DNA from 3 places in the Paenibacillus sp. FW104-T2 genome. Region 3 is predicted to be linked to each of the others. Evidence: riboswitches for the same ligand, from Rfam matches in the RefSeq annotation. Region 3 holds a riboswitch; each other region holds the start of a gene.
What was found. Region 3 has a riboswitch for cobalamin ahead of AC3WQ3_RS05695 (ABC transporter substrate-binding protein). Riboswitches for the same ligand answer to the same signal wherever they lie in the genome.
Positions count from the first base shown of each region.

Region 1: linked by a shared signal. The riboswitch ahead of cobJ (precorrin-3B C(17)-methyltransferase) and the one ahead of AC3WQ3_RS05695 (ABC transporter substrate-binding protein) in region 3 are both predicted to bind cobalamin.
Region 2: linked by a shared signal. The riboswitch ahead of nikB (nickel ABC transporter permease) and the one ahead of AC3WQ3_RS05695 (ABC transporter substrate-binding protein) in region 3 are both predicted to bind cobalamin.

Region 1 is NZ_JBYTCE010000001.1:437,509-447,379, reverse strand. It holds gene cobJ (precorrin-3B C(17)-methyltransferase) at 1-1,395, opposite strand, end outside; cobalamin riboswitch at 1,795-1,983, opposite strand; gene AC3WQ3_RS01990 (uroporphyrinogen-III synthase) at 2,179-3,003, opposite strand; gene AC3WQ3_RS01985 (GerAB/ArcD/ProY family transporter) at 3,135-4,337, opposite strand; gene AC3WQ3_RS01980 (hypothetical protein) at 4,393-4,614, opposite strand; gene AC3WQ3_RS01975 (Ger(x)C family spore germination protein) at 4,607-5,806, opposite strand; gene AC3WQ3_RS01970 (spore germination protein) at 5,811-7,394, opposite strand; gene AC3WQ3_RS01965 (siderophore ABC transporter substrate-binding protein) at 7,570-8,556, opposite strand; gene AC3WQ3_RS01960 (iron ABC transporter ATP-binding protein) at 8,596-9,354, opposite strand; gene AC3WQ3_RS01955 (iron chelate uptake ABC transporter family permease subunit) at 9,348-9,871, opposite strand, start outside.
Region 2 is NZ_JBYTCE010000019.1:106,298-116,168, reverse strand. It holds gene AC3WQ3_RS21700 (ABC transporter ATP-binding protein) at 1-458, opposite strand, end outside; gene AC3WQ3_RS21695 (ABC transporter substrate-binding protein) at 458-2,053, opposite strand; gene nikC (nickel transporter permease) at 2,068-2,901, opposite strand; gene nikB (nickel ABC transporter permease) at 2,902-3,825, opposite strand; cobalamin riboswitch at 4,004-4,193, opposite strand; gene AC3WQ3_RS21680 (AraC family transcriptional regulator) at 4,274-5,086, opposite strand; gene AC3WQ3_RS21675 (alpha-glucosidase/alpha-galactosidase) at 5,297-6,598, shown strand; gene AC3WQ3_RS21670 (response regulator) at 6,709-7,407, opposite strand; gene AC3WQ3_RS21665 (ATP-binding protein) at 7,409-9,001, opposite strand; gene AC3WQ3_RS21660 (histidine kinase) at 8,998-9,871, opposite strand, start outside.
Region 3 is NZ_JBYTCE010000003.1:206,412-216,282, forward strand. It holds gene cbiB (adenosylcobinamide-phosphate synthase CbiB) at 21-1,001, shown strand; gene AC3WQ3_RS05690 (histidine phosphatase family protein) at 992-1,639, shown strand; cobalamin riboswitch at 1,812-1,940, shown strand; gene AC3WQ3_RS05695 (ABC transporter substrate-binding protein) at 2,350-3,351, shown strand; gene AC3WQ3_RS05700 (FecCD family ABC transporter permease) at 3,348-4,394, shown strand; gene AC3WQ3_RS05705 (ABC transporter ATP-binding protein) at 4,391-5,224, shown strand; gene cobT (nicotinate-nucleotide--dimethylbenzimidazole phosphoribosyltransferase) at 5,273-6,400, shown strand; gene cobU (bifunctional adenosylcobinamide kinase/adenosylcobinamide-phosphate guanylyltransferase) at 6,397-6,957, shown strand; gene cobS (adenosylcobinamide-GDP ribazoletransferase) at 6,954-7,940, shown strand; gene AC3WQ3_RS05725 (cobyric acid synthase) at 8,035-9,597, shown strand; gene AC3WQ3_RS05730 (methyl-accepting chemotaxis protein) at 9,774-9,871, opposite strand, start outside.

The DNA of each region.
Region 1 (9,871 bases), on a different contig from region 3:
GGTCGGTACCCGCAAAATAATCTGATGCTCCGGCGTGTATTCCAGCTCGCCTTCTTCACTCGCGCATTGCGCCAGCAGTGCCATTTGGGCTGCAGTAAACTTCTTGTTGCCGACGCCAGGCGACACGCCAATCTCGAACAGCGGTGCCTTGCGTCCCGGCTCGGGCGCTGTCCGCACAGCAGCTGCCCCTGCAGCCTGCGTTCCGGCTGGCACGCCTGACCCGGCTGCATCCAGCCAGCGGCTGGCCGCTTCGCCAGCAAGCTTGCCGCCTGCCGCAAGCCGTGTCAGCGCTTCGGCAGCCAGTTCGGCCGCACCAGCATGTGGCACCGCTAGGGCAGCACGCGGTGCGCCTTCCACTGCCGCAGGCCGCTCGGCTGCAAGCACTGCGGTGCTGCCGCCCGCTGGCTGAGCAGCAGGCATGCCAGCGCCCTGCTGCCCTTGCGGTCCCATGCCCGTACTGGTGCTGGCGCCGTGCAGGGCTGGTTCCGCAGCTGGCTGCGTGGTCTGCGCATCGCGGACCGTGCCTGCTGCACCATTGGAAGCGGCAGAACGGGCCTCCATCGCGCCGAGCGACCAAGGCTCAGCTTCCGTGCGAAGCCGCTCATGCGGTCTGAGCGGCTGTTCCGCGGTATTCAGCGTATATTTCCGCTGATATCCGCGCGGTGTAACCATGAGTCCTTCGTACATCATGGTCGAGGAGTTACCAATGATCACAGTCGTCAGCATGCCAATATCATGATTCAACATGTCTTCCAGCGTGGTCATCACGACATCCTGACGTTCACGGTAGGCACTTTTTACAAGCCCCACCGGTGTCTGGGGACTACGGTAACGCAGCAGCATCTCCTGCGTCTCCACGATCTGGCGTGTCCGGCGTCCACTGCGAGGGTTGTACAGAGCAATGACAAAATCAGCTGATGCTGCTGCTTCAACTCGTCGAATAATCGTCTCCCATGGCGTAAGGTGGTCACTCAGACTGATCGTACATGCATCATGCATCACGGGTGCACCCAGCAAGGAAGCACAGGATTGAATGGCAGATATACCCGGGATAACCTCAACGCCAACGCCGGTTCCCGGCTTCCAGCCTTGCTCCATCAGCACCTCATACACCAGTCCGGCCATGCCATATACACCTGCATCGCCACTGGAGATTACTGCAACGATTTTGCCCATCTCGGCCTGTCTGACCGCTTCCTGTGCCCGGCTTACCTCTTCGGTCATGCCTGTCCGTACAATCTCCTGTCCGTCCAGGAGTGGACGAATCAGATCAACGTAAGTGTTATAACCAATGATGACCTCACTCTCCCGTAGTGCCTCCAATGCCCGTGTGGTGATATGCTCCATCGCTCCTGGGCCAAATCCGATAATCAGCAGCTTTCCTTGACTCTGCATTGCTTCTCCTCCTCCATCTCCCTGTTCACCCTTAGCACGTCAATCACATCTATATCATCGCTTCTTCAGCCGGGTCTGTATTTGAGCTGTTGATTATGGAGTTGCTCTGTGCAGCTCAACCTTCTTATCCGGGCTATTCCAAAACAGTGAAAAAGGACGGCTTGACCGACCTTCTTCTTCGCGGCATGTTCGATTAAATCCAGTTCCGGATGGACTGTAAAAAATAAAAAAATCCCATCCTTATAACGGATGGGATACGCATGTACGTACACTCAAGAAGACAGTCCACGGCCCTATTGAGGATAGACCTGTGGCTGCATGGCCGCAAAGGGCCTGCCAGGCGAACCGGTTGTTCGCCCGTTTCCTGATTCTTCGTACACCACTCCTTTCCGCGAAGGGTTCGGTGACACATGCAAGGTAGGTCTCCTGGCTCTGGATCATCAGCTTCCTTTTCTGTCTTCCCCGGATGTACGAGTGACTTGGATGAAAAGGGCTTCCCCATTACAGTGGCGGGACCGCTCGGGATTTGCACCCGATTCCCTGTTACCTCTTGCTCGACGCAAGAGCACCTTGCTTGTTTTCATGAATGATATTGCTTTCATCATAACATCGCTCAGGAAAAAATGTCCATGCTTATGATGTTTGTCCACGATTCTATTTTCAGACAAAACAGAAAAAAGTTCTGATCCAGAACAGATCAGAACTTGAATGATGTATCCATCTGCGAAACCCTCATAACGATCTTACCGGATCCATTAACAGACCTGCATCCTGATCTGCTTATCAGGATTGATCTGCGTGTGCTGCAGCAATATATCGTCCCAGCTCAACGATGAGTGCTCCCATCTTTTCTTCCTCCGGAACAACTCGTGCTTCAATCCCCTCTTCACGCATGGCGTTTGCAGTCACTTTACCTACAGATGCAGGAATCACACCGTCCCGGAAAGCCTGCTGCATCTGTTCCAGCTTACCTTGGGAAGCTGCGTATGCTGCCAGAAACCGTACTTGGGGGCCGCTGGTGAATGCTACAGCATCAACTTCATGCTGCACGATTTCATTCAAAAGCTGTTCCAGTTCGGCCTCTTCCGGTGGTACATGACGATAAGGCAGAACCTGTCTTACTTCAGCACCCTGTTCTTCCAGCCAGTTGACCAGCTTCGGCGCAGTTTCTCCATGAAGCTGGAGCATGACTTTTTTGCCGGCAAGATCATGTGGCGCGAATTCTCGGATCAGCCCGTCCGTACTGCCGTCATCATCCCGGACCAGCGGTGCAAGCTTACGCTTGCGAAGTGAGTTCACCGTTTTGTATCCTCTTGCTGCAATGGAAGCTTCCGACAAGACATCCAGCAGTTGACCAGCTATGTCCATATCCTCTGCCATTTCAAATATGGCATCAAGTCCCATCCCTGTAGTTAATACCGCCCAGTCGGGCGGATCAGAGATCAAGGAGACGAGACCATTGCGTATATTCCGATCATCCAGGAATACCGTTCCCTGTGCTGGCCGCACGAGTGGAATACCACCCATTTTCTCAACTAATAACGCCATTTCCTTGGATTTACGCGGTCCCGTCAGTGCTACACGTATACCTGCCAAATGTTGAGCCATTCATGTTTCCCCCCAGTTCGTTCGTCCGAACGTCATTCGTTTGACTACAGTATACAGGGTAGTTTCATGGAGGGAAACCTTGTTTCACGTCATTTGGCGTGTTCTTCTATAACGATTTTTTATGATTGGCATCAGGAAGGCTGAAGCTCGCCCCCCTGCATTTCATCCTTTTCTGTTTCACCCTCCTGGTCGGCATCGCGTCTTTTCTTCTCCCGTTCATTGTCTTTTTTGGTTGTATCCCGCTGCTTTTCTTCTCGGTGTGAGGATCCCTTTTCCTTTCTTCGTGGACGAAGAAACACAAAGAACACGAGGGGGAACACTATCTCAAAAACAATCGCAATCCATGTCCATTCCCGCGTGAAGCGGAACAGCTGAATCGCATTCTTAAAGAACCAAAATGCACATACGAATCCTACGAGCGCCACCGGACCCGTCATCAGCTTACCAGATACCTTAGGAATCATCCGTTTCAGACCCCAACAGATAAAGTACAGGTCAAATGCAATCTTCGTAATCATGGTAGGCAGGGTAGCTGCAGCTAGGGCCAAGTCAAATCGGTCCAGAAAGTCACTTACTTGCAGCTGTCTGGCAAGCTCATACGACGGGTATACCAACCGGGATGCGATCGGTACACCGATTGCTGTAATGGTTTCGATCATGATCAGCATCATCAGCAAGGCGGCAATCGTTACTCCCCAAGTCACCGATCTGAACCGAAAGTCGCTTCCCTTGATTACAAAAGGCAAAGCAACCATCTCTCCGAAGAAGGAAAAGATATACCAGCTTCCTTTGCCCACACCCGCTGCATCAATATCGAAGTACGGCATCAGATTATCCAGGTTAATTTGTTGAATCAACATGAATGGGACAATGACCGAGTTGAGCAGAAACAAGGTAATGTACAGCTCAGACATCCCAATTAAAGAACCCAGTCCTCCTCTGACAATAAATACAGCCATAACCAAGAGAGACAACACGATGATGGAAATGGGCGTGGTCTCAAGCAAGGTTATACTTACGTAATCACCGATCAACCGGATGTCACGGGCAAATATCAAAAGAAAAAACATGATATACATTAAGCCTGCGACCCGTCCCAAGAAGGGAAATCTTTCGACCAAAGACTCAAACAGATCCTGGTCGGGAAACCGGCTCTGGACACGATTTAGCATCCACATGGATGCAAATATAACAAGAAACACAGGAATATAGGATAGATAGGCATGCTGTTCGGCATAGAAAATGGCCTGTGCATGGGGTTGAATCAGCGTACCTGTTACACTCATCAGCAAGATCAGCAGCGTAAGCTGCCGGCTAGTCACTCCCTGATTCATCAAATACCTCCTTTCTGCCTACTCAACCGGAAGACGATAAACAACAAACAACCATCTATGGCAGCGGCAAATTTCGCTGAATCCAATGGGTCAGCCAAACCGTAATAAAGAACGTTTTGCTCAAATGGGTAACATAGAACCAAATTCCGGTGCTGCCTGCGATCACCACATAGGATAACCAACGGTTAATCGCTGCTGCCTGCCTCAGGTGCTTAAAGTCCATGATAATAACAACGATGACCATAGCCAGATAAGTAAACATGAGCGGCTTAATCATGGACGATCTCCTCCTCGGTCAATCCAATCGGTTTATTGGTGATACCCACATTCTCGATGATGATATGGGGCTCTACCACAACCTCCATATTGGGATAAATGTCATACCAACGGTCCTTGATCTTGTCCCATTCTTTCGGCATCTGCTGATGGATGGAACGACCAAGCCCCAAAATATCGGCATTATACTTTCGTTGGGTCAGCCTTACGCCCTCCTCAATATCTTCTTTCACTTTCTTGTGAATTGCTTCGTTAAGTGTTATAATTTCACGCTCCCTCAGGTCGCCGTAATTCGATTCGTTATCCACCAAAACTCCCTTGGCGTATAGTTGAATCGTGACACTCACTTTGTCATTACGAATATGCGGCTGGAACGAAGAATTATTTTCGTTCAGCTTCAGGAACAACGTCCCCTCTCCCTCTGGAGCTTTAATCATTACCTCTGGCGTATTGGCTTCACCCATGGCCAAAATCAGTGCATCTGCAGGAGCCTTTTCGATCATTCCCACCAGTTTGTCCTTTTTGAAGATGGCCAGTCCATCCAGCTTGATATTGGTTTTGACATCCTTCCAATCCTTCGGTACATTTTCTGCAACGGAAGCAATCGGGAGAAAGGGATCGATTCCGTCGGAAAGGATGGAATCGATAAATAGTTTCAGGGAGCGCGGGTGCCGCATATTCAGGAAGCATAGCTCGCGCACCATCTCCGAGGGGAATTTTTCAATCGGTGCATCTGTATCAAGCACCTTAAATGCCTCCCCCTTGGTCACGACTGGCATGGCTGACAGGCGGTTTAGCGGATATCTGGTTAATAGGTCCAGCATCGGAGCAACGCCTTCCCTGGCCAGATCCTCTCCGATCAGCAGCGTACGACGATGGGCATAATAGAGACGCCGGGATAGGGCCTTTTGCCCTTCAAGCGAGGTCCCGCGAAACGTTTTGGCCGTCGTGGATAGCATAAACCAGGATTTATCCCCACTTGTACCTCCACCCCCACCTTCACTTCCGGAAGCACCAGACTGACCAGGTAGCGCAATTTGCAAGCTTGTCCTGTAATCCTTTTTCTCCTTATCGACGGCGATGCCAATCACAAATGCAATATCGTTAATTTCCTCACGATCCCAACAGCCTGATAGCAGAAGGGTACACAGGAACAGCAGCACCATGGTGCGATACTTATGCATGAAATGCATGAGTTTACCACCCCTCCTCAGCTTCTGGCGAACCATTGATCTTGGCATTCATACGCTTCTGATCCCGATGCACCGTGGAAGGGCGATTGATCATTTTCCACCATGGTGTACGAATTACAATATCCTTGGTATCCGTTCTGTGATATGGACTCAGCCCCGACAGATAAGGAACCCCGAAGGAAGTCATCTGCGTCAGATGGACCGAGATTAATACCAGTCCGATGACAATGCCGTACAGTCCGAGCGCTCCAGCGAGGAGCATGATCGGAAACCGCAGCAAACGAACCGTGATAGCAAAGTTAAAGCGCGGGATGGTAAAGGATGCAATACCTGTCATGGATACGATGATAACCATGGGCGCCGATACAATTCCGGCCTGAACCGCGGCCTGCCCGATCACGAGTGCACCCAGGATGCTGACTGCCTGACCTACCGTCTTCGGTAACCTGACCCCCGCTTCACGCAAGGCTTCAAATGAAAGTTCCATAATAAGAGCTTCCACCAGAGCCGGGAACGGAATGGCTTCCCTGGCTCCGGCGATACTCAGAATCAGCGTTGTTGGAAGCATATCCTGATGAAATGTTGTAATGGCGATATAAAGCGCTGGCAGAAACAAGGCAATCGCCACAAACAGAAACCGGATCCATCGCACCAGATTGGTGATAAAGAACCGTTCATAATAGTCCTCACTGGCCTGCAGCATCTGCCACATGGTCACCGGACCAATCAGGGCAAACGGGCTGCCATCCACCAGAATGGCAAAACGGCCTTCCAGCAGGTTGCCTACTACTGTATCGGGGCGTTCCGTATAATGCATCTGCGGAAACGGGGAATAGGGGTGATCTTCGATCAATTCCTCGATATACCCCGTTTCCAGCACGCCATCAATCTTGATCTTGTTCAGGCGTTTTTTGACATCCTTAATCAGTTTGGGATCCACAATATCGTCCAGATAGGTCAGCACCACATTGGTCTTGGTCTCTGTCCCGATGGTCATGCTCAACATTTTGAGTGACGAATTCTTCAACTTGAATCGAATGAGCGCCGTGTTCACACGCAAAGTCTCCGTAAATCCTTCACGAGGTCCCCGAATAACCGATTCGGTCTGGGGTTCCTCTACTCCCCGGCGCACGCCGCCTTTGACATTAAAGAGCCAGGCATCCCGGCTCCCATTAATCAGCAATAGTGCTGACGCCTCCAGCACACCATCAGCTGCTTCAGCCCAGGAGTCCACCTTTTTCACCTGTGTTAGCGCAATTCGTGTATCATCGATCGGGACGTCAGGCTCATCGGTACGCTGCTCGATCAGCCCCCGAATGAGTGGACGGAGCATATGGTCCTGGATATCAGCCGAATTCACAATCCCTTCGATGTACACCAGAAGCCCCTGAACTTCAGGGGATATCATGACGTTGCGGAATACCACATCCGAACTGTCCGAGAAAATGTCTTCCAGGGCGAGCATATGGCTCTCATGTGTCAATCCGATGGGCTGCTTCAATATGGGCGGAGATGGCAGCCCCAAGGGGATATGTTTTTTTTCGGCTGCGTTTGAGGCAGCTTCTTTTCCTGTTGTCCTGTCGGCCATGTCCGTCCCTCCGCTCTTTTTTTATACAAGGTAGCTTGTGCCAAATGAACGGGAATTATGTGGACGATTTACAAAAATTCATGTCATCCTTCCGTCTTCAGGAAAACAAAAAAGATCCCTGCATTCGCAGAGATCCTTCTTCCCAATTCCAATATGTTGCTGTTATATACTTCAGTTATTCGACGCTTGTGTCCACTTCCTTGATCATTTCCTGAATGGATTCCAGGCCGCCACCGGACAAGTACCAGTAGTTCGGGTCAAGGTACACAATGTGTCCTTCTTTGTACGCTGTTGTATTCTTAACCAGATCATTCTCGATGACCTGTTTAGCTGGAGCTGCTTCCCCACTACCTGCAACCACTGCACTGCGGTCTACCACAAACAGGTAATCCGGATTCGTCTCCATCACATATTCAAAGGAAACGCTCTGTCCATGAGTTGACACTTCAATATTGGCATCTGCTGGTTTAAAACCAAATACGTCATGAATGACTCCAAATCGAGAGCCTGCACCATATGCGCTCAGTTTGCCTTCGTTGGTCAGCACGATCAGTGCGTTTTTGCCTGCAGCCGTTACTTTGTCTTTCAATGCTTTAGCAGAAGCTTCGATGGTAGTCAACGCTTGCTCCGCTTCAGCTTCCTTGCCAAAAATCTCACCAAGTGTCTTCACGTTTTCCGTCAGGGAATTCATGTAATCCTCGGTGTCTACCGCCATATAAATGGTCGGTGCAATCTTGCTCAACTCTTCATATGAATCAGACAAACGTCCCGAGATAATAATCAGGTCAGGACTCATCGCATTTACTTTCTCAAAATCGGCTTCTTTCAAACTACCCACGTTGGTGTACTTGGCGTCTTTATACTTTTCCAAATATGGAGGAACGCCTTCTTGAGGAACACCGGCAACTTCTATGCCCAACTGATCCAGGGTGTCCAGTACGCCATAATCAAACACAACTACGTTTTGCGGATTTTTCTTCACTTTGGTTTCGCCAAGTTGATGTTTGATAACCATCTCCTCATTGGACTGTGCTGCCCCCGCATTGGCCTCTGAACCTGTACCTGTGCTTGCACCCGCATTCTCCGCTGTTTTATTACCTCCGCATGCTGCCAGCACCACAGACAATACAACGAGCAGCGTAAACAACCAACCCTTTTTCATAAATAGACACCTCTCACTCTCTATATTGGTTTTACTTTCTTACGAAAAGTACACACAAATCTTACGTCCATCGATCACCTGCACCGGAATATGCATGTCATATACCTGCTGTAATACTTCCGTATCAATGATGTCCTCCGTTTTACCTTCCTGAACGACCCGGCCCTCCTTGAGTGCAACAATATAATCGGAGTAGCAGGATGCAAAATTGATGTCATGAATGACAATGACTATCGTTTTGCCAAGCTCGTCCACCATTTTGCGCAGCACTTTCATAATCTGCACCGAATGTTTCATGTCCAGGTTGTTCAGCGGTTCATCCAGCAGGATATATTCGGTGTTCTGCGCAATAACCATGGCGATGTACGCCCGCTGCCGCTGTCCACCGCTGAGCTCGTCCAAATACCGTTTTCGGTACGGACCAAGATCCATATAATCAATGGCTTCCTGTACCCACTGGCGGTCTTCCGGCGTAAGCCGTCCTTGTGAGTAAGGGAAACGCCCGAACGCCACCAGATCCTCCACTGTCAGCCTGATATTGATATGATTGGATTGTTTGAGCACAGATATTTTCTTGGATAACTCCTTGCTCTTCCACCCTTCAATTTCCTTGCCTTCAATCAGGACCTGACCGGTGTCTTTGCCAATGAGCCTGGTAATCATGGATAACAGTGTACTCTTGCCGGCGCCGTTTGGTCCGATAAAGGACGTGATCTTCCCTTTGGAAATATTCAGTGATACGTCATCCACTACCCGGACGCCGCCGTATTGTTTTGAGACATTTCTGACTTCTACCACGACTTACTCTCCTTTAGCAGCAAATAGATGAAATACACACCGCCTACAAAGTTGATAATGACACTTACGGTTGTAGAGAAGGTGAATACCCGTTCCACAATCAGCTGTCCGCCTACCAAGGCAACGACGGCGATGATGACCGAGCCCCAGATCAGCACGTTATGCCGGTGTGTCCGGAACACCTGATGAGCCAGATTCACCACCAGCAATCCCAGGAACATGATCGGACCTACAAGTGCAGTAGAGATGGACACCAGCACCATGACAACGAGCAGCAGCCGTTTGACGATATAGTGGTAATCCACACCGAGGTTCACCGCATGATCCTTCCCAAGTGCCAGAACATCAAGATACTTGGTGAATTTCCGCGCATACAGCAGGATCAGAAGGATGGAAGCCATCGAAATGATCAACAGATCCGTATTTACATTGTTAAAACTGGCAAACATTTTGCCTTGCAGGATGAGAAATTCATTGGGATCAATCAGGACCTCCATGAAGGAGGACAGGCTCTGAA
Region 2 (9,871 bases), on a different contig from region 3:
CTAAGCTGGCCGGGATACATGCTCATCATGCGCTCGGGGTCATCCAGTCCCATCTGTGAGAGCATGTCCACCGCCATGTCATAGGCAGCTTTCTTCGATAGTTCAACGTGTGTACGGATTGCCTCGATATACTGACTTCCTATTGTACGGATGGGATTCAGATAAGAACCGCTATCCTGAAAAACCATCGCCATCCGCTTGCCGCGTATGCGGCCCCATTCCTTCTGTGAAAAACTAAATATCGATTTCCCCTGAAAAAAAATGTCTCCCCCGGCATACTGCCCACCGTCTGGAAGCATGCCGAGCAAAGCTCGAAGCAACGTCGATTTACCACTTCCGCTCTCGCCCACGATTCCGATAATCTCCCCGGCATTCATTGTGAACGATACATTCTGCAGTGCAGGTGAACCGCTCTTATATGCTACAGAAAGCCGATCTACACCCAGCAAGTTGCTCATTATTGCCCAACCTGAATATTACGATCCAGGAGATAAAAGTCGATCGGATACATCGTCGCACCCTGAACGTTGCTCTTGCTTACAATGTTAATTGGAGTATAGGTAATAAACATGTATGCCGCATCATCTAGAATCATCTGCTGGGCTTCTGCAGCCAGTTCATATCTTTTTTCCACATCGAATTCGGAATGCAACTGCTGAATCACCGCATCCAGCTTCGGATTGCTGTATCCACCTACGTTCCACTCTGCTCCCGTTTTGAAATAAAAGTCGAGAATATACTGGGGATCTCCGGTAATCCCTGTATTAATGCTGGTCAGCGCCAAATCGTAGTTCCCGCTTTTTTGGTGATCAGTCAGATCCTCGTAAGAGGTCATTTCCAGATTAACTCCAATTTCCTTGAGCTGGGACTGCATTGCAGCAGCCACAATGGAGTCCGATTCATAAGCCGAATTGAGAATCAATTGAAGCGTTAGCTTTTGTCCGTCTATTTCCCGAATACCGTCCCCATCCGCATCCATGTAACCAGCCTTATCCAACAGCTTCTTGGCTGTCTCCGGTTCATAGTCATACCCCTTGACCTGATCATAGCCAAAAGGCAGAGCCGAGGTAAACGGTCCTTTGGCCGCCTGACCGCCCACCAGTGTGTTTGCATACATCTCGCGGTCTATGCCGTACGAGATTGCACGCCGTACGTCCGGTTCACTCAGCAGCGGATTCTGCGTATTAAACCATACAAACTGCGTACGCAGGCTCGGGATTTCATCAATCGTATATTGACTCTGATCCTGGAATAATGCCAGGCTGCTTCGTCCCACGTTGCTGGCTACATCAATCTCACCCGATTGCAGTGCAAGGGCACGCGTGCTGTCATCCTTGATATATTTGAATGTAATGGTATCCACATCCGCTGCCCCGTCCCAGTATCCGTCATACTTTTTCACCTGAATCTCCTGATCCGGGGTATAGCCTGTGACCATAAACGGCCCTGTAGCGATAGGCTCACTCTTGAATTTGGACGTATCCGCACTCGTATCCACGATTACAAACAGGGGTTCAGCAATATTGCCAAGAAGGGATGCATAAGGCTCAGTTGTTTTAATGGTCAGATCCTGACCTTCGGCAGTCATGGAAGCTACCGGCAAGGTCGACTGTCCTCTCTCATTCAGCTCCATGGAACGTTCAATGGACTTCTTCACCGCATCTGCTGTGACCTTATTTCCGTTGTGAAACGTTACGCCGTCCCGGATATGAAAATGCCATGTCGTATCATCAATACGATCCCAACTATCCGCAATTTTCGGTACCAATTTCATATTTTCGTCAAACTGAATCAGGGTCTCTCCTATTGCTGCCCGTGTAAGGGTCCAGCCGTTCCACTCCTCTGCCGGATCCAGATTACTTCCAAGCCAGAATAGCGCTACATTCAGATGAGTCGGTGCAACTGCACTGCCTTTGTCCGCCTCAGCCGCCTTTTCGCCAGATGATGATGAGGTGGAGGTACTTGTTGTGGTTTGGCCACATGCCGCGATAATACATAAAACCAATAATGACAGTACGGTAAGCGTTAGCGTTTTTCCATATCTCGAATTCATTCCCGTTCCTCCTGTTAAGCTGCCTTTTTCTTGGGATCCAGCACATCCCTCAGACTGTCGCCCAGCAAATTAAAAATGATCACCGTGCAAAAAATCGCAAGTCCCGGATAAATCAACAGCCACGGAGCTGTCTGCAAATATCGTCTGCCTTCATTCAGCATCGCCCCCCACTCCGGTTCAGGAGGCTGAGCACCCAGCCCCAAAAAGGACAGGCCTGAGATGGATAACATCATGCCGCCCACATCCATCATCGCCATAACAATGAGAGGAGACAGCATGTTGGGCAGGATGGTTCTGATGATGATCTGAATCTTCCGCGCGCCGCTGAAGGCTGCCGCAGCGACATACTCCTTTTGCTGAAGCGAGATCACCAGACTTCTTGCCAGTCGTGCATACTTCGCCCACCAAACAACCGCCAGGGCAATTACCGTATTAAATAGGCCTGGCCCCAGCATCCCCACTACTGCGATAGCGAAGATTAATCCTGGAAAGGCCATCAGTGTATCGGATAACCGCATCAGTACTGTATCCGTCAGACCACGGGCAAAACCCGCGATAACACCAATGGCTACACCAAGCACAAACACAATTCCGATCATTATAAATGTAAGCAGAAGCGACGTCCTGGCCCCGTAAAGGATACGGGATAACACGCAGCGTCCAAGCTGATCGGTTCCAAGCGGATATTCCGAACTGGCTGGCTGCAGTACCTTGGCAAAATTCGTTGCCAGTGGATCATGCGGTGCTAGCAGCGGCGCAATCATGGCGAGAATGACCCAGAGGAGTGTCAATGAACATAGAAACGTGAACCAGCGATGCTGTGTCAGAATAAGCTTAAATTCTCTCATTTACACATCCACGTCCAGTCGAATCCGCGGGTCATGCAGATGTGTCCAGAGATCAACAATCAGATTCAGCAATACATAGATGGTTGCCATCCAGATGACATAGCCCTGAATCAGGGGATAGTCCCTTGTAAAGATGGCATCCACCGCCATCTGCCCTACACCGGGCCATACGAACAAACTTTCCACAATGGCTGCCCCGCCGAGCAGGGCGCCTGTAGACATACCCATGAGCGTAACGATGGGCAATAATATATTGGGTAAAATATGCTGCATCATAATAACTCTCTCCTTCACGCCTCTGGCTCTGGCCCCCATTACATAGTTCTGGGACATCTCTTCCAGAATCACCGTACGGATCTGCCTGATATATTGGGCAATCAGAGGTAACGCCAGTGTGCATGCCGGCAATATCAGGCTGTTCCAGCCCGAACTTCCCATGACAGGCAGCAGCTTGAGTTGAACTCCAAATACCAACATAAGCAGCATCCCGAGCCAGAAGCTGGGCATGGACAGCCCTGCAAACGAAAACAGGCGAATGACGTAATCCAGAACGTTGTTTCTGTAGACAGCAGACAAAATACCCAGTGGAAACGCAATCAGAACGACCAGCAGCAGGGCACTTCCTGTTAGCCGAAGCGTAGCTGGAAGCCTGGACAGCAGAATGTCGAGCACAGGCCTGTCGTATTTATAGGACGTTCCGAAATCTCCGGTAAGCACCTGTCCCAGCCAGGTTCCGTAGCGTATCCAAAATGGCTGATCCAGTCCCAGCTGGACACGCACCTGCTGTACCAATTCGTCCGACGGTGTGACCCCTGTAGACATGAGCATAAGCCTTGCCGGGTCCCCCGGAGACAGATAGGTCAGCAGAAACGTCAGAAACGAAATGCCGAATAACACGGCTGCCAGTTGAATGAATCTTTTCACAATATATCTACTCACATGTCTGACATCCTCTCCCCAATCTCCAACCCCGCACGTGACTTGTCCATGCATATCAAAAAAGACGTCTCTCTCCGCTAGTACCGGATAAGGACGTCTTAAATAAACAGATTTTCAGAAAAAATCATGCTCTCTAAACACCTTCCTATCTCCCGTAGGTACTACTGTGTTGTTAAACTAGGCAGGTCTCCTGGCTCCAGAATCCTCGTCATTGCAGCACCTTCCCGGTCTAAACCAGTGGCATAACGCTGCATAACTCCTCTGTTACAGTGGCGGGACCGCGCCGGCATCACACCGGTCTTCCCTATTAAGCTTCTACCCGAAGGTATAGCACCCAGTTCCACATATTCAATTGAAATGCATTCTGTACCAGTATAGCTGGCTCACAGATAATGATCAAAGCATTTATTCAAATTTGAAACAGCTCGTCAGCCTATTCCCGCTCTCTCGAACCTTTCGGGGAGACTCCTGTCACGCGCTTAAACATCTTGGAAAATAACAACGGATCCGTATACCCCACGGAGTGGGCAACCTCACTGACCGAAAGCGTTGAACTCTGCAGCAGCTCTGCTGCGCGATTCATCCGGTATTCAAGAAAAAAGGCCTGCAGCGACTTCCCGTACTTCTCCTTAAACAGACCGGACAGATACGTACGATCCAGACGGACGGACTGTGCAATATCAAGGATGGACGTCTTCTGGCTGTACCTGTTCTCCATAAACTGAACGGCTTGCCTGATGTATTCATCCTTGGTGGAAAGAGGCCTCTGCGGCTTGTCCTCATCAGGGGAGGAGGAGATCAGTTCAGCCATTAATCGGTACAGCAGGCTCTGGCTGAATACATCTCCACCATTGCGCGATGTGGCCTGAACCATGTTTTCATATAAACCATCCATTACCTCTGGATCGCTAGCTTTAAATACAGGGGATGCTGGACTCAGGTTTGCCCGCTGCATGAATGTCTTGGCATGTACGCCCTTAAATCCGAACCAGGAGTATGTCCAAGGATCATTCGCATCGGCCTCATAATGAATGATCGTACCCGGCAGAATGGCAAAGCCCTGACCCTGCGTCAGATGGTACTCCCTGTCTTCCATACGAACGGTTCCCCGTCCCTCATGAATGTAATGAACCACATAGGAATCTCGTACACCCGGACCCCAATAATGAGACGGATCACAATCCTCCCAGCCGAAAAATAGCAGCACCAGCTCCATCTGTGTCCAGTCCATGGGCACCACGTTCATCTCGATTGGACTCACCTTCCCACCCCTTCCCTTCTTCCGCATCAACATTGATCTTACTTTAGATTATAACAGGTATATTGGTTAAATATCAGCTGAAAGCGGGACCAAAAATGGGATTATGCCATATATGGGTGAGGTTGAGCCATAGTTATATAAGCCGGATCGGCCTATAGTTGGGGTACACCATTATTCAAGGAGGCTGGACTTGAGATGAACAAAATTACGTTTCTCGGTGCAGGCAGCACCGTTTTTGTCAAAAATGTATTAGGTGACGTCATGATGACTGAAGCACTGCAGGATTTTGAATTGGCCTTGTTTGATATTGATGCCGAGCGGCTGAATGATTCGGAGCGACTGCTGACCAGTATGGGCCGTTCTCTTGGAAGCCGTTGTTCCGTAAAAAAATACACAGACCGCAAAGAAGCGCTGCGCGGTGCCAAATATGTCATTAACGCCATTCAAGTGGGCGGATATGATCCATGTACAATTACGGACTTCGAAATACCGAAGAAATATGGACTGCGTCAGACTATTGCTGACACCCTTGGCATTGGCGGTATCTTCCGTAATTTGCGTACCATTCCGGTCATGCTCGACTTTGCCCGGGACATGCAGGAAGTGTGTCCTGACGCCTGGTTCCTGAACTACACCAACCCGATGGCCGTACTGACCAATGTCATGAACGTGCATGGAGGGATCAAAACGGTAGGTCTGTGCCACAGCGTGCAGGTATGCGTGCCTCACTTGTTTGAAGCGCTGGGAATGGATCAGACAGGCGTAGTTGCAAAAGTGGCAGGAATCAACCATATGGCCTGGCTGCTGGAAGTAACGAGAGATGGCCAGGATTTGTATCCGGAGATTAAACGTCTGGCGAGGGAGAAACAGAAGGAGCAGCATCATGATATGGTGCGTTTCGAGCTGATGAATCGTTTTGGATATTACGTAACGGAGTCTTCCGAGCACAATGCTGAGTACCATCCATACTTTATCAAACGGAATTATCCGGAATTGATCGAACGCTTCAACATCCCGCTGGATGAGTATCCGCGCCGCTGCGTGAACCAGATTGAAGGATGGAAGGAAATGCGCGAGAAGCTGTTTGCCAGTGAACATATTGAACATACCCGCAGCCGTGAATACGCTTCGCATATCATGGAAGCGATGGAAACGGACCGTCCATACAAAATCGGCGGTAATGTAATGAATACCGGTCTGATTACTAACCTGCCTCGTGAGGCCTGTGTCGAGGTGCCATGTCTGGTGGACGGATCTGGAATCAGCCCAACTTACATTGGCGACCTGCCCCCACAGCTGGCGGCACTGAACCGCACCAACATCAACACCCAGCTGCTGACGATTGAAGCGGCCATGACGGGCAAAAAGGAACATATCTATCATGCCGCCATGCTGGATCCGCACACTGCTGCCGAGCTGTCCATTGATGACATCGTTGCCATGTGCGATGAACTGATCGAGGCTCATGGGGATTGGCTGCCGAAGTATACATCCTAAAGCAAAAGACAGTTTTTATTTCATTGATGATTAGAAAAACGCCGAAGACCTCTGTAAATCCAGGAGGCTCCGGCGTTTTTCTAATAAGGGATTCTTGTTACAATTTCATACTAATCCTGAAGCAAAAAGCGATAGCCAATTCCGGGCTCGGTCTGAATGAATCGTGGCTGCGTAGGGTCTTCCTTTAATTTTTTGCGCAGATGACCCACGTAGACCCTCAGATAATGACTATCAGATTCGTGATGATGCCCGCCCCATACCTGCTGCAGCAGCTGGCGCTGGGTAATGATCTTTCCGGCGTTGGAGGCCAGAACCTTGAGCATATCGTACTCTGTGGGTGTTAATTTGATCGGCAAACCGTCCAGCTCCACCTGCCTTTGTGCCAGATCTATAGTGAGGGATCCAAAACGCAGTACAGGTTCATCGGTTGTCTTCGCCACATGCCGAAGTGCAACCCGAATCCGGGCAACCAGTTCACCCATGCCAAACGGCTTCGTTACATAGTCATCGGCCCCACCGTCAAGCGCAGCAATCTTGTCTTCCTCGCGCTCCTTCGCCGTCAGTACAATAATGGGCACCTGGGACCATTCGCGGACGCGATGCAGCACGTCCATCCCGGACATCCCCGGCAGACCCAGATCGAGGATGATCAGATCTGGATGAACGATACTCGCCTGAATGACAGCCTCGTCGCCATCGGCACATTCATGAATTTCGAATTGATGAGCCTGCAGGGTCACCTTCAGCAGTTTGCGAATTTGTGGTTCATCATCTACAACCAATATGCGTGCCCCTTGCGATGCCGTCATGTTACTCAACCTCTCCTTGTCCTCTATAGGGAAATAATGCTTCCGGCGCTTCCATGGGCAAACAGATGCTCATTCTTGTTCCGCCTCCCGGATTGGGATCTGCTTCAATCGTTCCTCCGTGAACTTCAACAATCCCTTTGCATATAGCCAGTCCCAGTCCTGTGCCCGTCACATGACGAGAGGATTCCGACCGGTAAAACTTTTCAAAAATCCGCTCCCTGTCAGCATCAGGAATACCTACACCAGTGTCCGCTACCACAATGGTCAGCCTGGCGTTTCTCTCATCCCTCGTAACAGTGAGGACAATCTCGCTATAGTCAGGAGAATATTTAATGGCATTGCTAACCACATTGATCAGCACCTGTTCCAGCAGCACTTCATCTCCACATATAAATAACGGTTGATCCGGCAAATCCACACGAATGCTCCGATGCTTGCTGAATTCCCTTACTTGCGTTAACACCACGCTGATCATGTCCCCGACGTCACACCATTTCCTGCGCAGCTGCAGCATACCGCTCTCCAGCTTCACCATGCCCAGTAAATTGCTCACCAATCGGTTCATGCGCATGGCACCATCCCGAATATTGCCCGTCAGCTCCTTCCGGTCTTCCGGGGTAAAGATGGCGTCATTCTCGATCAATCCTGTAGCAGATCCAATGATCGTCGTTAAGGGCGTCCGCAGTTCGTGGGACACAGAGTCCAGCAAAGCCGTGCGAATGCGCTCTGATTCGGCAGTCATCTGTGCCACCCTTGCTTCCTCTGCCAGTTTGACGCGAGCAATTGCACTGGCCGCCAGCCCTCCACAGGCCTCCAGCAATTGCAGCTGTTCCCGCTGCTCATGAATATCCCTGGCCTCCATACGGACGGCAAGCACGCCGTGTATCTGATCTTCCGTACGCAAGGGAACGTATAGACCCAAAGATTCCCGCAGGATGGTAGAACCTCTCCCCGCAGTTTCGCCATTCCTGTACACCCACTTGGCAATCGCGATCTCTGATTCCTCTCCACCCCAGACTGCGTTTCCCAGGTCATCGGCTGATGCTGTTACTTTCAGCTCATCATGAGCATCAGGCAAATATACGGCAGCCTGGGTACCCAGTGTGTATGATACTTGCTTCGCAATATGATCGAGCAGTGTATCCAGATCCGTAACAGCCGTCATCTGGCGGCTGAGCGCATACAATGAATTGGTAGTGGTTTCACGCTGCCTAACCATCTCCAGCTGCTGACGTAAGCGACTGGAAAGTGTGGCTGTTAACACCGCTACGGCCAAATACACAACAAAAGAAAAAATATATCGCAAATCTGCAACGGTAAAACTGAGATTCGGAGGTACAAAAAAGAAGTCAAACATGATTACGCTAAGACTCGCTGCGTAGATTGCAGGGCCCAATCCCCAGTAAACGGCGCTCACCAAAATGGGAAACAGGTAAATGAGCGAGACGTTAACCAGATCACTACTCATGCCGATGACATGAAGCAGTGGGGTTAACAAGGTAATGCCAATGGTTACCCATACATATTGGGAAACCCGGTGCAAAGGAGGATTCCCCTTCTCTTCTGTGTTTCGTTCAGGCACTGTACTGTTCACATCCCGCTTGGATCATAATCGTAATCTGCAACTATTAATACATCCATATGTCTGGACAGCCGTACCAGCCGATTGACCACCGATCCGGAACCACGATAGCCATTTAGCCACCAGAGCCTCTTCGCTTGACCAACCACCAGCTGTGTTGCTTTTTCCTCTGCTGCCTTGCTTGCCAAAATACTTGATACTTCCCTCAGTTTCTCACTGTGATGAATATGAAATTCCCCACCCAGCCTGACGGTTAACTGTTCCAGGGCCTTCAGCTGATCCTTGACTTCGTCACTCATTGCCTTGCCAACATGTACATGATGAACATGCCATACGGCCTTCAACCGATAAGCCGTGCGAAAACCACGGCGAATTAACCGCTCCGCATGTTTGTCACTGCTTACACAAACAAAGACTGCTTCCTGTCTTCGCCAAGGGCCCCGAAGCGCACTTTTTTGCTCCTTCGCTTCCAGCCGTTCATCCACATCATCGGCCAGTTCACGCAGGGCAAGTTCCCGCAATGCAATCAGATTACCGATGCGGAAGAAATTCGCAAGTGCCTGCTCCACCTTGGCTGCTGCATAGATTTTACCTTCCCGCATGCGCTGCCGCAAGGCCTGAGGTGCAACATCGATTAACTGCACTTCATCTGCCATTTGCAGAATCTGATCCGGTACCGTCTCCCGGACCCGAATTCCCGTAATGTGCTCTACGGCATCGTTCAGGCTTTCCAGATGCTGCACGTTAACAGTCGTGATTACCGAGATCCCTGCATCCAGCAGATGAAGCACATCTTCGTAACGTTTTTTCCTTACGCTTCCGGGCACATTGGTATGGGCCAGTTCATCCACCAACACGACTTCCGGACAAAGGCGAAGAATA
Region 3 (9,871 bases):
ACTGGCCCATATGGGCAGGAATGACAGGGGCATGGATTATTTTGGCAGCATACATACTGGATCGCCTCATTGGAGATCCTCGCTGGATTCCCCACCCGGTAATCGGCATCGGGAAAGGAATTTCTGCACTGGAGCGGACCATACGAAAACGAGTGAGCAGCGATCAGGGGCTGAAACGGGCAGGGCTGCTATTTCCGATCGTCATTGCGGGTGGTTCATTGGTGCTTACTTGGGGAGTGTTATACATCCTTGGATTTGTTCACCCGGTGGTTGCCGTTATCGCTGAAGTGGTACTGATTGCCACCACCATTGCTTCCAAAGGACTGAAGGATGCAGGCATGGAAGTGTATCGTCATCTGAGAGAAAGGGATTGGCCAGCGGCAAGACGTTCCCTTGGTATGATCGTGGGGCGGGATACAGCGCATCTGGATGAACCGGATGTGGTGAGGGGAACCGTGGAGACTGTAGCCGAAAACATCGTGGATGCCATCGTTTCCCCGCTGTTCTATGCCCTGATTGGCGGTGCCCCGCTTGCGATGGCCTATAGGGCCGTCAATACGCTGGATTCCATGGTTGGTTATAAAAATGAAAAGTATTTGCATCTTGGCTGGGCCTCTGCTCGTCTGGATGATTGGGCGAACTGGATTCCGGCGCGGCTTACCGCCTTGCTGCTCATTACAGGTGCATGGTTCATGAGATTAAATGCAAAAGGCGCTGCACGCATGGTTCGTCGGGATGCCGGATTGCACCCAAGCCCGAACAGCGGATTCCCGGAGTCTGCCGTTGCGGGAGCGCTGGGTATCAGGCTTGGCGGGCATAACGTCTACCACGGCGTGGCTTCTTTTCGAGCTTATATGGGTGATCAGACACGGCTGATGGAAGCAGAGGATATCGTGCGGACCACGCGTTTGATGTTCTGGTCGGCGGGAGCTTTTGTGCTGTTATGCTGGTTGGTAACGTTCGGCATCTGGACAGCAGGAGGTGCACTGTTATGGAAGTAGAATCCGGGAAGCGTGGAACTGAAATGCGGGAGATCATGTTTATCCGTCATGGGACAACTTCCTGGAATGTGGAAAAGAGATACCTCGGACATACCGATATCGGTCTCCTGCCGGATGCAGAGCGGGAACTGGCGCCGCTTCGCCAGTCCATTCGCGGGATCACATGGGATGCACTGTATTGCAGTGATCTGCTGCGCTGCCGGCAGACCGTGGAACGAATTGCTCCGGTACAAGCAGGACAAGTACAGTATGATCCGCGTTTGCGTGAGATTGATTTTGGGCAATGGGAAGGGATGACTTACAATGAGCTCAAGGACAATCCGCTCTATCGGAATTGGATTGATGCACCGCAGGATGTAACCCCACCGGGCGGCGAGCCTTGGCAGGCATTTGCTGCGAGGATCGACTCCTTCGTGAAGGAGTGCCTTGTGTCCGGTTCGTCAGAGGAACATTCCGAAGAAAATCATGTTCCTGCGATTGCTGTAGTTACCCATGGCGGTGTCATTCGGTATGCCATGTCACGTCTCATACCGGAACTGGGATTCTGGGATACACAGGTCATTCCGGGGCAGGCAAGTAAGGTTCGGCTTGAAAAAAGCGGAAATAGCTGGGTTTCAAGCAGGGTGTCTTTTCCGTGAATCGGGTTGTAAGGATGTGCAATATAACCTATAATCACAACAGAAGTGTGACTTCAGCATGAATACATATCTCGTTATGCGCTTAAGCGCTGATGGATGGGACATGCTCACTTGAATGGTTACAATATCAGCGACCACGGGTCCCTTGTGCGAGCAAGAAGAGCTCATCGAGTTAATGCAAACGATGAACGGCACAATGGGTGAAATAGGGAAGCCGGTGTGAATCCGGCACGGTCCCGCCACTGTAAATCAGGACGAGCAGTCCTGTAAGTCAGGTTACCTGCCCTGGACGTACAAACCGGTGTTCCTTCGAGGAAAGGACAGCGTTTCGGGCAATTCTATGTGCATGAACAGCGGGTACGCTGTAGATGTGCAGATCGCCATATGCGAGACGTCATCCCTGATCCTGACCTAAGGATCGGGGATTTTTTTGTTCATATAGGATGAACCTGTAAGCTTTACACTAGACCACTACGATTGCAGTACCATCTTCCGATCGCTGTTATCCCCAGATTTCTTTGATCCCCTTATCAAAAGGGGAAATCCGGTGATAAATGCGAACACTTCGTTTCTTCAGATCGGTTCTGCACTCTCCGTTAACGTGTAAACGCTGCAGTTCAAACCTTATATAGGAACACCAAAGTATGGGGAGTAGGAGTTTGAGCATGTTGCAAGAAATAGTACAAATAGAGAAGGGGAGAATGAACAGAATGAACATCAAGAATTGGAAAGGCATGGCGTCCCTGCTGACAGCAGCGATGCTTACACTGGCTTTGGCCGGATGTGGAAACGCAACAACGAGCGAGGGAACAGGTACGTCTACGCAGCAGCCGGCACAGGAGCAATCTCAAGGCCAGGAGCAGACGGATCTCAAAACACAATATCCACTTACGGTAACTGATGCGACAGGTGAATCCTTCACGTTTGAGAAAGCGCCTGCCAAAATCGTATCCGTGTCTCCGGCAGAAACCGAGTCATTGTTCGCCCTTGGATTGGACGAGCAGATCGTAGGGGTATCCGACTATGACGATTATCCGGAAGCTGCAACGACCAAACCGAAAATGGGCGGTGTGTCGAAGCCCAATGAAGAATCAATCATTGCAGCTGAAGCAGACATCGTATTTACAGGGATCTCCATGAGCGAAGAAGCTGTGACCAAGCTGCGCGAACTGGGTATCACCATTTTCAAAACGGATCCAAAATCGATAGACGATGTCATGAACAACATCGAAACGTTCGGCAAAATCACGGATCATCAGGAGCAGGCACAGGAGCTCATCACGAAGATGAAACAGGACGTAGCGGACGTAACCGAAGCGGTCAAGGCTGTGAAGTCGGAAGATCAGAAAAAGGTATATGTTGAATTCTCCCCGGGCTGGACTGTGGGTAAAGGCGAATTCATGGATGAACTGATCACGGTAGCCGGTGGGATCAATGTTGCTTCTGACCTCGTGGGCTGGAATGAAATTAACGAAGAGAACATTATCGCTTCCAATCCGGATGTCATTCTGTACGCCAATGATGTTATTGATGAGAACTCCAAAACATTGGATCAGATCATCAAAGAGCGCAGCGGCTGGGATCAAATCACGGCGGTGAAAGACGATGCAGTCATTGGCCTGGATGCCAATTTGCTGAGCCGTCCGGGCCCACGTGTAACGGAAGGTTTGAAAGCTGTTGCCAAAGCGATCTATCCTGACCTGTTCCAATGAGTAAAAAGCTGGCAGTGTACGGAACAGCCGGAATTCTGCTGCTTGTGCTGACTGTGCTGATCTGTACGGGCATCGGTTCAGTGGCTCTGCCTGTCCGTGACATTGCAGGCATTCTGCTTCATCACATGCCATGGATCGGAGACTGGATCACGCCCGACTGGAGTACGGCAGCCGAGCAGATTATATGGAAGGTCAGGTTCCCGCGGGTACTGCTTGCTGTACTCGTGGGTGCATCGCTGGCTATCGCCGGAGCGGGCTTCCAGGGGGTTCTTCGTAACCCGCTGGCAGATCCGTTTACGCTTGGCGTATCGTCTGGCGCATCGGTGGGCGCTGCTTTTCTGATTTTCTTCGGATTGCAGTATGCACTGATCGGAATCTGGACCTTGCCGCTCGTTGCGTTTCTGACGGGCGTGCTTACATTATGGTTTGTACTCGCCCTGGCTCGTGAAGGGCGCAAAATACCTACGCACAGCCTGATTCTGGCTGGTGTGGTGATGCAAAGTTTTCTGGGAGCGGTGGTCTCCTTCCTGTCGACCATGTCGAAACAGACGATTAACGAAATTATATACTGGACGATGGGAAGTCTGGCTCTGCGTGGGTGGTCGTATACGGCCATCCTTTTCCCGTATTTTATACTGGGTCTGATTTTCCTCTGGAGCCGTGCCCGTTCCTTGAATGTTCTTGCACTTGGGGAACGGCAGGCTGCACATATCGGTGTCCAGGTGGATGGGTTGAAGCTATCCGTCCTTGCCGTAGGAACACTGCTTACCGCCGGGGCTGTTTCGGTTTCGGGTGTCATTGGATTCGTAGGTCTTGTTATCCCGCATATTCTTCGGCTGATTGTTGGGCCTGACTATCGTTTGCTGGTTCCCTTGTCCGCGATTGGCGGAGCCATCTTCATGGTATGGGCCGATACGATTGCACGCTCCCTGCTGGCACCGACCGAAATTCCGCTTGGTGTGGTGACGGCCTTTGTCGGAGCTCCTTTCTTCGCGTATCTGCTGCATCGGAATAAAAAGCTGCGAAAAGGGGTGATGCCATGAGTACAAGCATGAGTACAAACATGGGTACAAGCGTTACCCCAAAGGATCCGCTGATTGAAGTTGCGGGGGCAGGCAAAATGTATGGAGAGCACCGGGCACTGCATAACGTGGACTGGCGTGTTACAGAAGGCGAATGGTGGGGTGTCGTTGGTCCAAACGGAAGCGGAAAATCAACGCTGCTCCAGCTCATTGCAGGAACGGAACAGCCTGGTGCAGGCAGCATTCAGATTGCAGGGCGGGAGATTACCTCTTACACTCGCAAAGACCTGTCCCGCATGATTGCGGTGCTGCAGCAGGATGGCCTGCCTGCCATCTCGTATCCTGTCCGAGATGTGGTGGAGATGGGACGTTATCCTTATCAGAATTGGTTAGGCAGGGAATCGGCGGATGGAGCAGCCGTGGTGGACCGGGTACTGGAAGAATTGGGTCTGACCGAAATGGCCGACAGGCCGCTCGATGCACTCAGCGGCGGGCAGAGGCAGCGGGTGGCGCTCGCCAAAGTCATGGCCCAGGAGCCCAAATTGTTATTGCTGGATGAGCCAACCACATTTCTTGATATCCGATATCAATTGCAATTCATGGAGCTATTATCTTCCTGGCGGCAAAAAAACAAGATTACCATTGTAGCTGTGCTGCACGATCTGAACCTCGCTGCGCAATTCTGCGATCAGATTCTCGCCCTGCGCGAGGGCATGTGCGTAAGCAGTGGAACACCACATTCGCTGATGACGAAAGAGAACATTCGGGATATCTTCCGGGTGAACCCGGCCATGGTGAATCATCCCGATACTGGATTGCCGCAATTGTTGCTGCGGCGAGAACACGAGTGAACGAAAAGCGGGGCAACCCTATATTTTGATGAAGGAAGTGCTGGCGGTATGAATAATGAACAGACGTTGGAACAGTTAATCGATCGGATCGTGGGTCCTAATGAAGAAGTGGCGGCAGAAGCCTCAGCACATGTGGATTCATTAACGAAACCGCCCGGCAGTCTGGGCAAACTGGAACAGCTGGTTATTCGACTTGCGGGGATAACCGGCGAGGCTCGGCCTTGTCTGGATCGCAGGGCCGTCATTGTTATGGCTGCCGATCACGGCGTCGTTGCCGAAGGCATCAGTGCGTTCCCGGCAGAGGTAACGCCGCAGATGGTTCATAATTTTCTGGCAGGAGGAGCGGCCGTCAACGTTCTAGCGCGCCATGCAGGGGCAGATGTCATCTGTGTGGACATTGGCGTGAATGCCGATCTGGAACACCCGGACCTGGTCTCCCGCAAAGTACGCAAAGGTACAGCCAACATGGCGCAGGGTCCAGCCATGAGCCGTGATGAAGCGATCCAGGCGATTCTTGCCGGAGCCGAGGTTGTGGCTGCTGAAGTCGCCAAGGGAACTCAATTATTTGTCACCGGTGAAATGGGTATCGGAAATACTACAGCGAGTGCGGCAGTCATGTGTGCTTTAACCGGAACGGCACCCGCATCTGCGGTTGGTCGGGGAACAGGGATGGATGACGCAGGTTTACAGCGTAAAGCTGCTGTAGTCAGCCGGGCGCTTAGTGTGAATGCACCGGATGCAGACGATGCCCTGGATGTGCTTGGCAAAGTGGGCGGATTGGAAATTGCCGGACTGACAGGTGTCATCCTTGCAGCGGCAGCTCATGGCTGCCCTGTTGTGGTGGATGGGTTTATCTCCACTGCAGCAGCACTGATTGCGAGACAGCTTGCTCCGGTCAGTGTGGAATATATGATTGCTTCCCATACCTCGCATGAAAGTGGACATGCTGCGCTTCTGCGCGAACTTGGCCTCAAACCGATGCTGGATCTGGACATGCGGCTGGGTGAGGGAACAGGTGGTGTGCTCAGCCTTCATTTGATCGATGCGGCTTGCCGTATTCTGAATGAGATGGCCACATTTGCAAGTGCTGGTGTATCGGGAGGCTCGAATGAGAATGGGCGCGCGGATGACTCATCGACAGCTGCTTCGACAGTTCGGGGAGAGGTATCTCCATGAGCGTACTTGTAACGGGCGGGGCAAGGAGCGGCAAAAGCTCCTTCGCCGAGCGTCTCTGCATGCAGCGCTCCTCCGAGGCCTGGTATGTCGCAACCGCACAGGCGTATGATGACGAGATGCGTGAACGGATACGTCTGCATCAGAATCAGCGGGATGAAGTGGGGTACCTGTGGCATACCGTGGAGGAACCCTTGGCACTGCCAGAACTCATTACAAGAATGGGAGAATCGTATACAGGATCGTCAGCTCCGACCATTTTGGTGGATTGCCTGACGCTCTGGTTGACCAACGTCCTGCTTACCCATGAGCAAGAGCCTGAGCAGGTTGTTCTGGATCATATGAATGCGCTGGTAACTGCCATCAAGTCCTATCCCGGGCTGCTTGTCCTGGTTACGAATGAAGTGGGGGACGGCATTGTACCGGAGTATGCGCTTGGCAGAAGATATCGGGATCTGGCGGGCATATTGAATCAGCGAGTTGCTGCCATTAGCCGCGAGGTTTTCCTGGTAACGGTAGGGATTGCAATGGAGCTGAAGAGCAAGGAGTATCGCTTATGAGCCATGACGGTAACGGCAGCCAGCAAAATCATGAGAATAATAGCGGTGGCGTCAATACGAATCAGGTTAACCATGGCCCTGCTCTGGATGCGGAGAATGTAAACAGACTGGATCAAAAACATGCGGCTGCGGCCGCTTTTCAATTTTTGTCCCGTTTTCCGGTGAAAATGCAGATTGACTTCGTTCCGCCACTGCTGCGGGAAAGCGTAGTGTATTATCCGCTGGTCGGTACAGCCATTGGGTTAAGTGTCTGGGTTGGTGGCGCGCTTACAGGTGCACTGCTGCCATCGTTCCCAGCGGCTGTATTGACCCTGACCCTTTGGGTATGGCTTACGGGGGGACTCCATCTTGATGGCTGGATGGACACAGCGGATGGCCTGCTCAGCTATCGTACCCGTGAGCGAATGCTGGAGATTATGAAAGACAGCCGCGTTGGAGCCATGGGCGTGATTGCATGTGTGCTGCTGCTCATGATGAAAGCAGCGTTAATTGCTGATTTTATCGCACGTGGGAACTGGCTGTATGGAGCGCTGCTGATTCTGCCCATGATCTGGAGCCGCTGGTTCATGGTATATGCCATTTCGGCTTGGCCGAATGCCAGGGGGGACGATGGACTTGCAGTCCTGTTCAAGGGCCTTGGTGAACGAAAAGAAGTCCAGCGGGCACGGAGCGCTGCGGTTGGACTGACCATCCTGGCGGCTGTCATTACACTTGCCGCGGTGTGGATCTTTCAGCCAGGCAGCAGTATGGTAGAAATGCTGGCGATGGACAGGGGCCTTGGGACATTACCTTGGTGGCTATATCCTATTGCAGCTGCCATTTTGGTACCGCTGGCGGCGTATCTCATCGGCAAGTTCGTTGCCGGACGCATCAGCGAGAGGCTGGGCGGACTTACTGGAGATACATATGGTGCGATGAATGAGCTGCTGGAAGCCGCTCTGCTGACGGTGTTAAGTTTGCTGCAGGGATTATTTTTGTTATAGGGAACGAACGGAAATGAGTAATGTGGAGCATAACGCGAAAGAGCTGAGGTGATTGAACGTGCAGGATACGCCTGTAGGACAAGCAGCGGTATTGATGCTGCAAGGTACGGCATCGGATGTGGGGAAGAGTGTTATTACTACGGCATTATGCCGGATATTCAAGCAGGATGGCTTCAGACCGGCCCCGTTTAAATCACAGAATATGGCGCTCAACTCCTATGTAACCGAAGATGGCAAGGAGATTGGCAGAGCCCAGGGAGCACAGGCAGAAGCATGCGGTATTGAAGCAACAACGGATATGAACCCGATATTGATCAAGCCCGTGCGGGATATGCACTCGCAGATCGTGGTGCACGGTGAACCTTTTGCCCAGATGAGTGCTTCGGACTATCGTCAGCATTTCCTGCCGGAAGCGAAGCAGACAGTCATGGATGCGCTGAATCGGCTGCGCGAAACCTATGATATTGTATTGATGGAAGGCGCAGGCAGTCCGGCCGAGATTAATTTGAAGGACCGGGACATTGTCAATATGAATCTGGCAGGCTGGGCGGATTCGCCAGTCATTCTGATCTCGGACATTGATCGCGGAGGCGTGTTTGCTTCCATTGTAGGCACACTTGAGCTGTTGGAGCCGCATGAGGTCCAGCGTGTAAAAGGATTTATCATTAACAAATTCCGGGGGGATCTGTCCCTGCTGCAGCCCGGACTCGACTGGCTCGAAGAGCGGACAGGCATTCCGGTATTGGGCGTACTGCCTTACATAAGAGATATTCAGATTGAAGCCGAGGATTCCGTGGTGCTGGACTCCATGCGTCACGGCAAATCAGGGGAACGGGAGCTGGATCTTGCCGTTATTCGTTATCCGCGCATTTCCAACTTTACGGACTTTGACTCGCTGTCCCGTGAACCGGATGTCAATGTACGGTATGTGACTTCCCCGGAAGAACTGGGCCAGCCGGATGCCATTTTGCTTCCCGGTACGAAGGATACGATTGGTGATCTGGCATTCCTGAGAGAATCGGGTCTCGAGCAAGCTATCGCGAGTCGGACTGAACGTGATCATGTACAGCTTGTGGGCATATGCGGTGGATATCAGATGCTGGGCCAGCATTTAAAAGATCCGTTTGCAGTGGAAGCTAATCAGATTCAGGAGGCACGGGGTCTGGGATGGCTACCGCTGTCGACCACTTTTCTGGAACATAAACAGACCGTTAGAGCTTCAGGGCGTGTGCTGCAGCGGCATCCGATTCGTCTATATGGGGATCAAGATTCAGTTGATTCCATGCCCGTGAATGGGTACGAGATTCATATGGGCGTGACCGAGTCCCATGATGCGAAGCAAGTGAGTGCGCTGTTTGAGATTGCTCATCCAGGTGGTCAGCCTTTTCAGGAAGGCTGGGGGAGTCCGGATGGCAAAGTATGGGGAACGTACTTGCATGGTTTGTTTGAAAGTGACCAGTTCCGCCGCTCCTGGCTTAATGGCCTTCGGCAAGGGAAAGGACTTGCTCCGCTTCAGGAAACCTATAGTGCTCATGAACGCAAGGAGATGGAGTTCGACCGGGTAGCGGAATCTCTGCGCTCAGCCCTGGACATGAAACGTGTATACGAAATTATGGGAATCCAGTACCGAGATCCCGCTTCAACTGTTAAGGATTGAATAGCAAGCTGATGGATGATCAGCAATTTATAACCTATTCATAAAAAACACCCCCATGTGTATTGGCAGTACCCGGAAACGGGCTGCTGTTACGCATGGGGGTATTTGCATGTCTGTGGTTTAATTGTGGTTCACGTAAGGGAATGATGGTTTAATGTTATACCTGGATTGTTATTTTAGTTAATTTTGAATTTCTTCATCGCAGACTGAAGTTCCATGGCCTGTTCATGCAGATGACGAACCGTACCCGAGTGGGAATCCATCTCACTGAGCT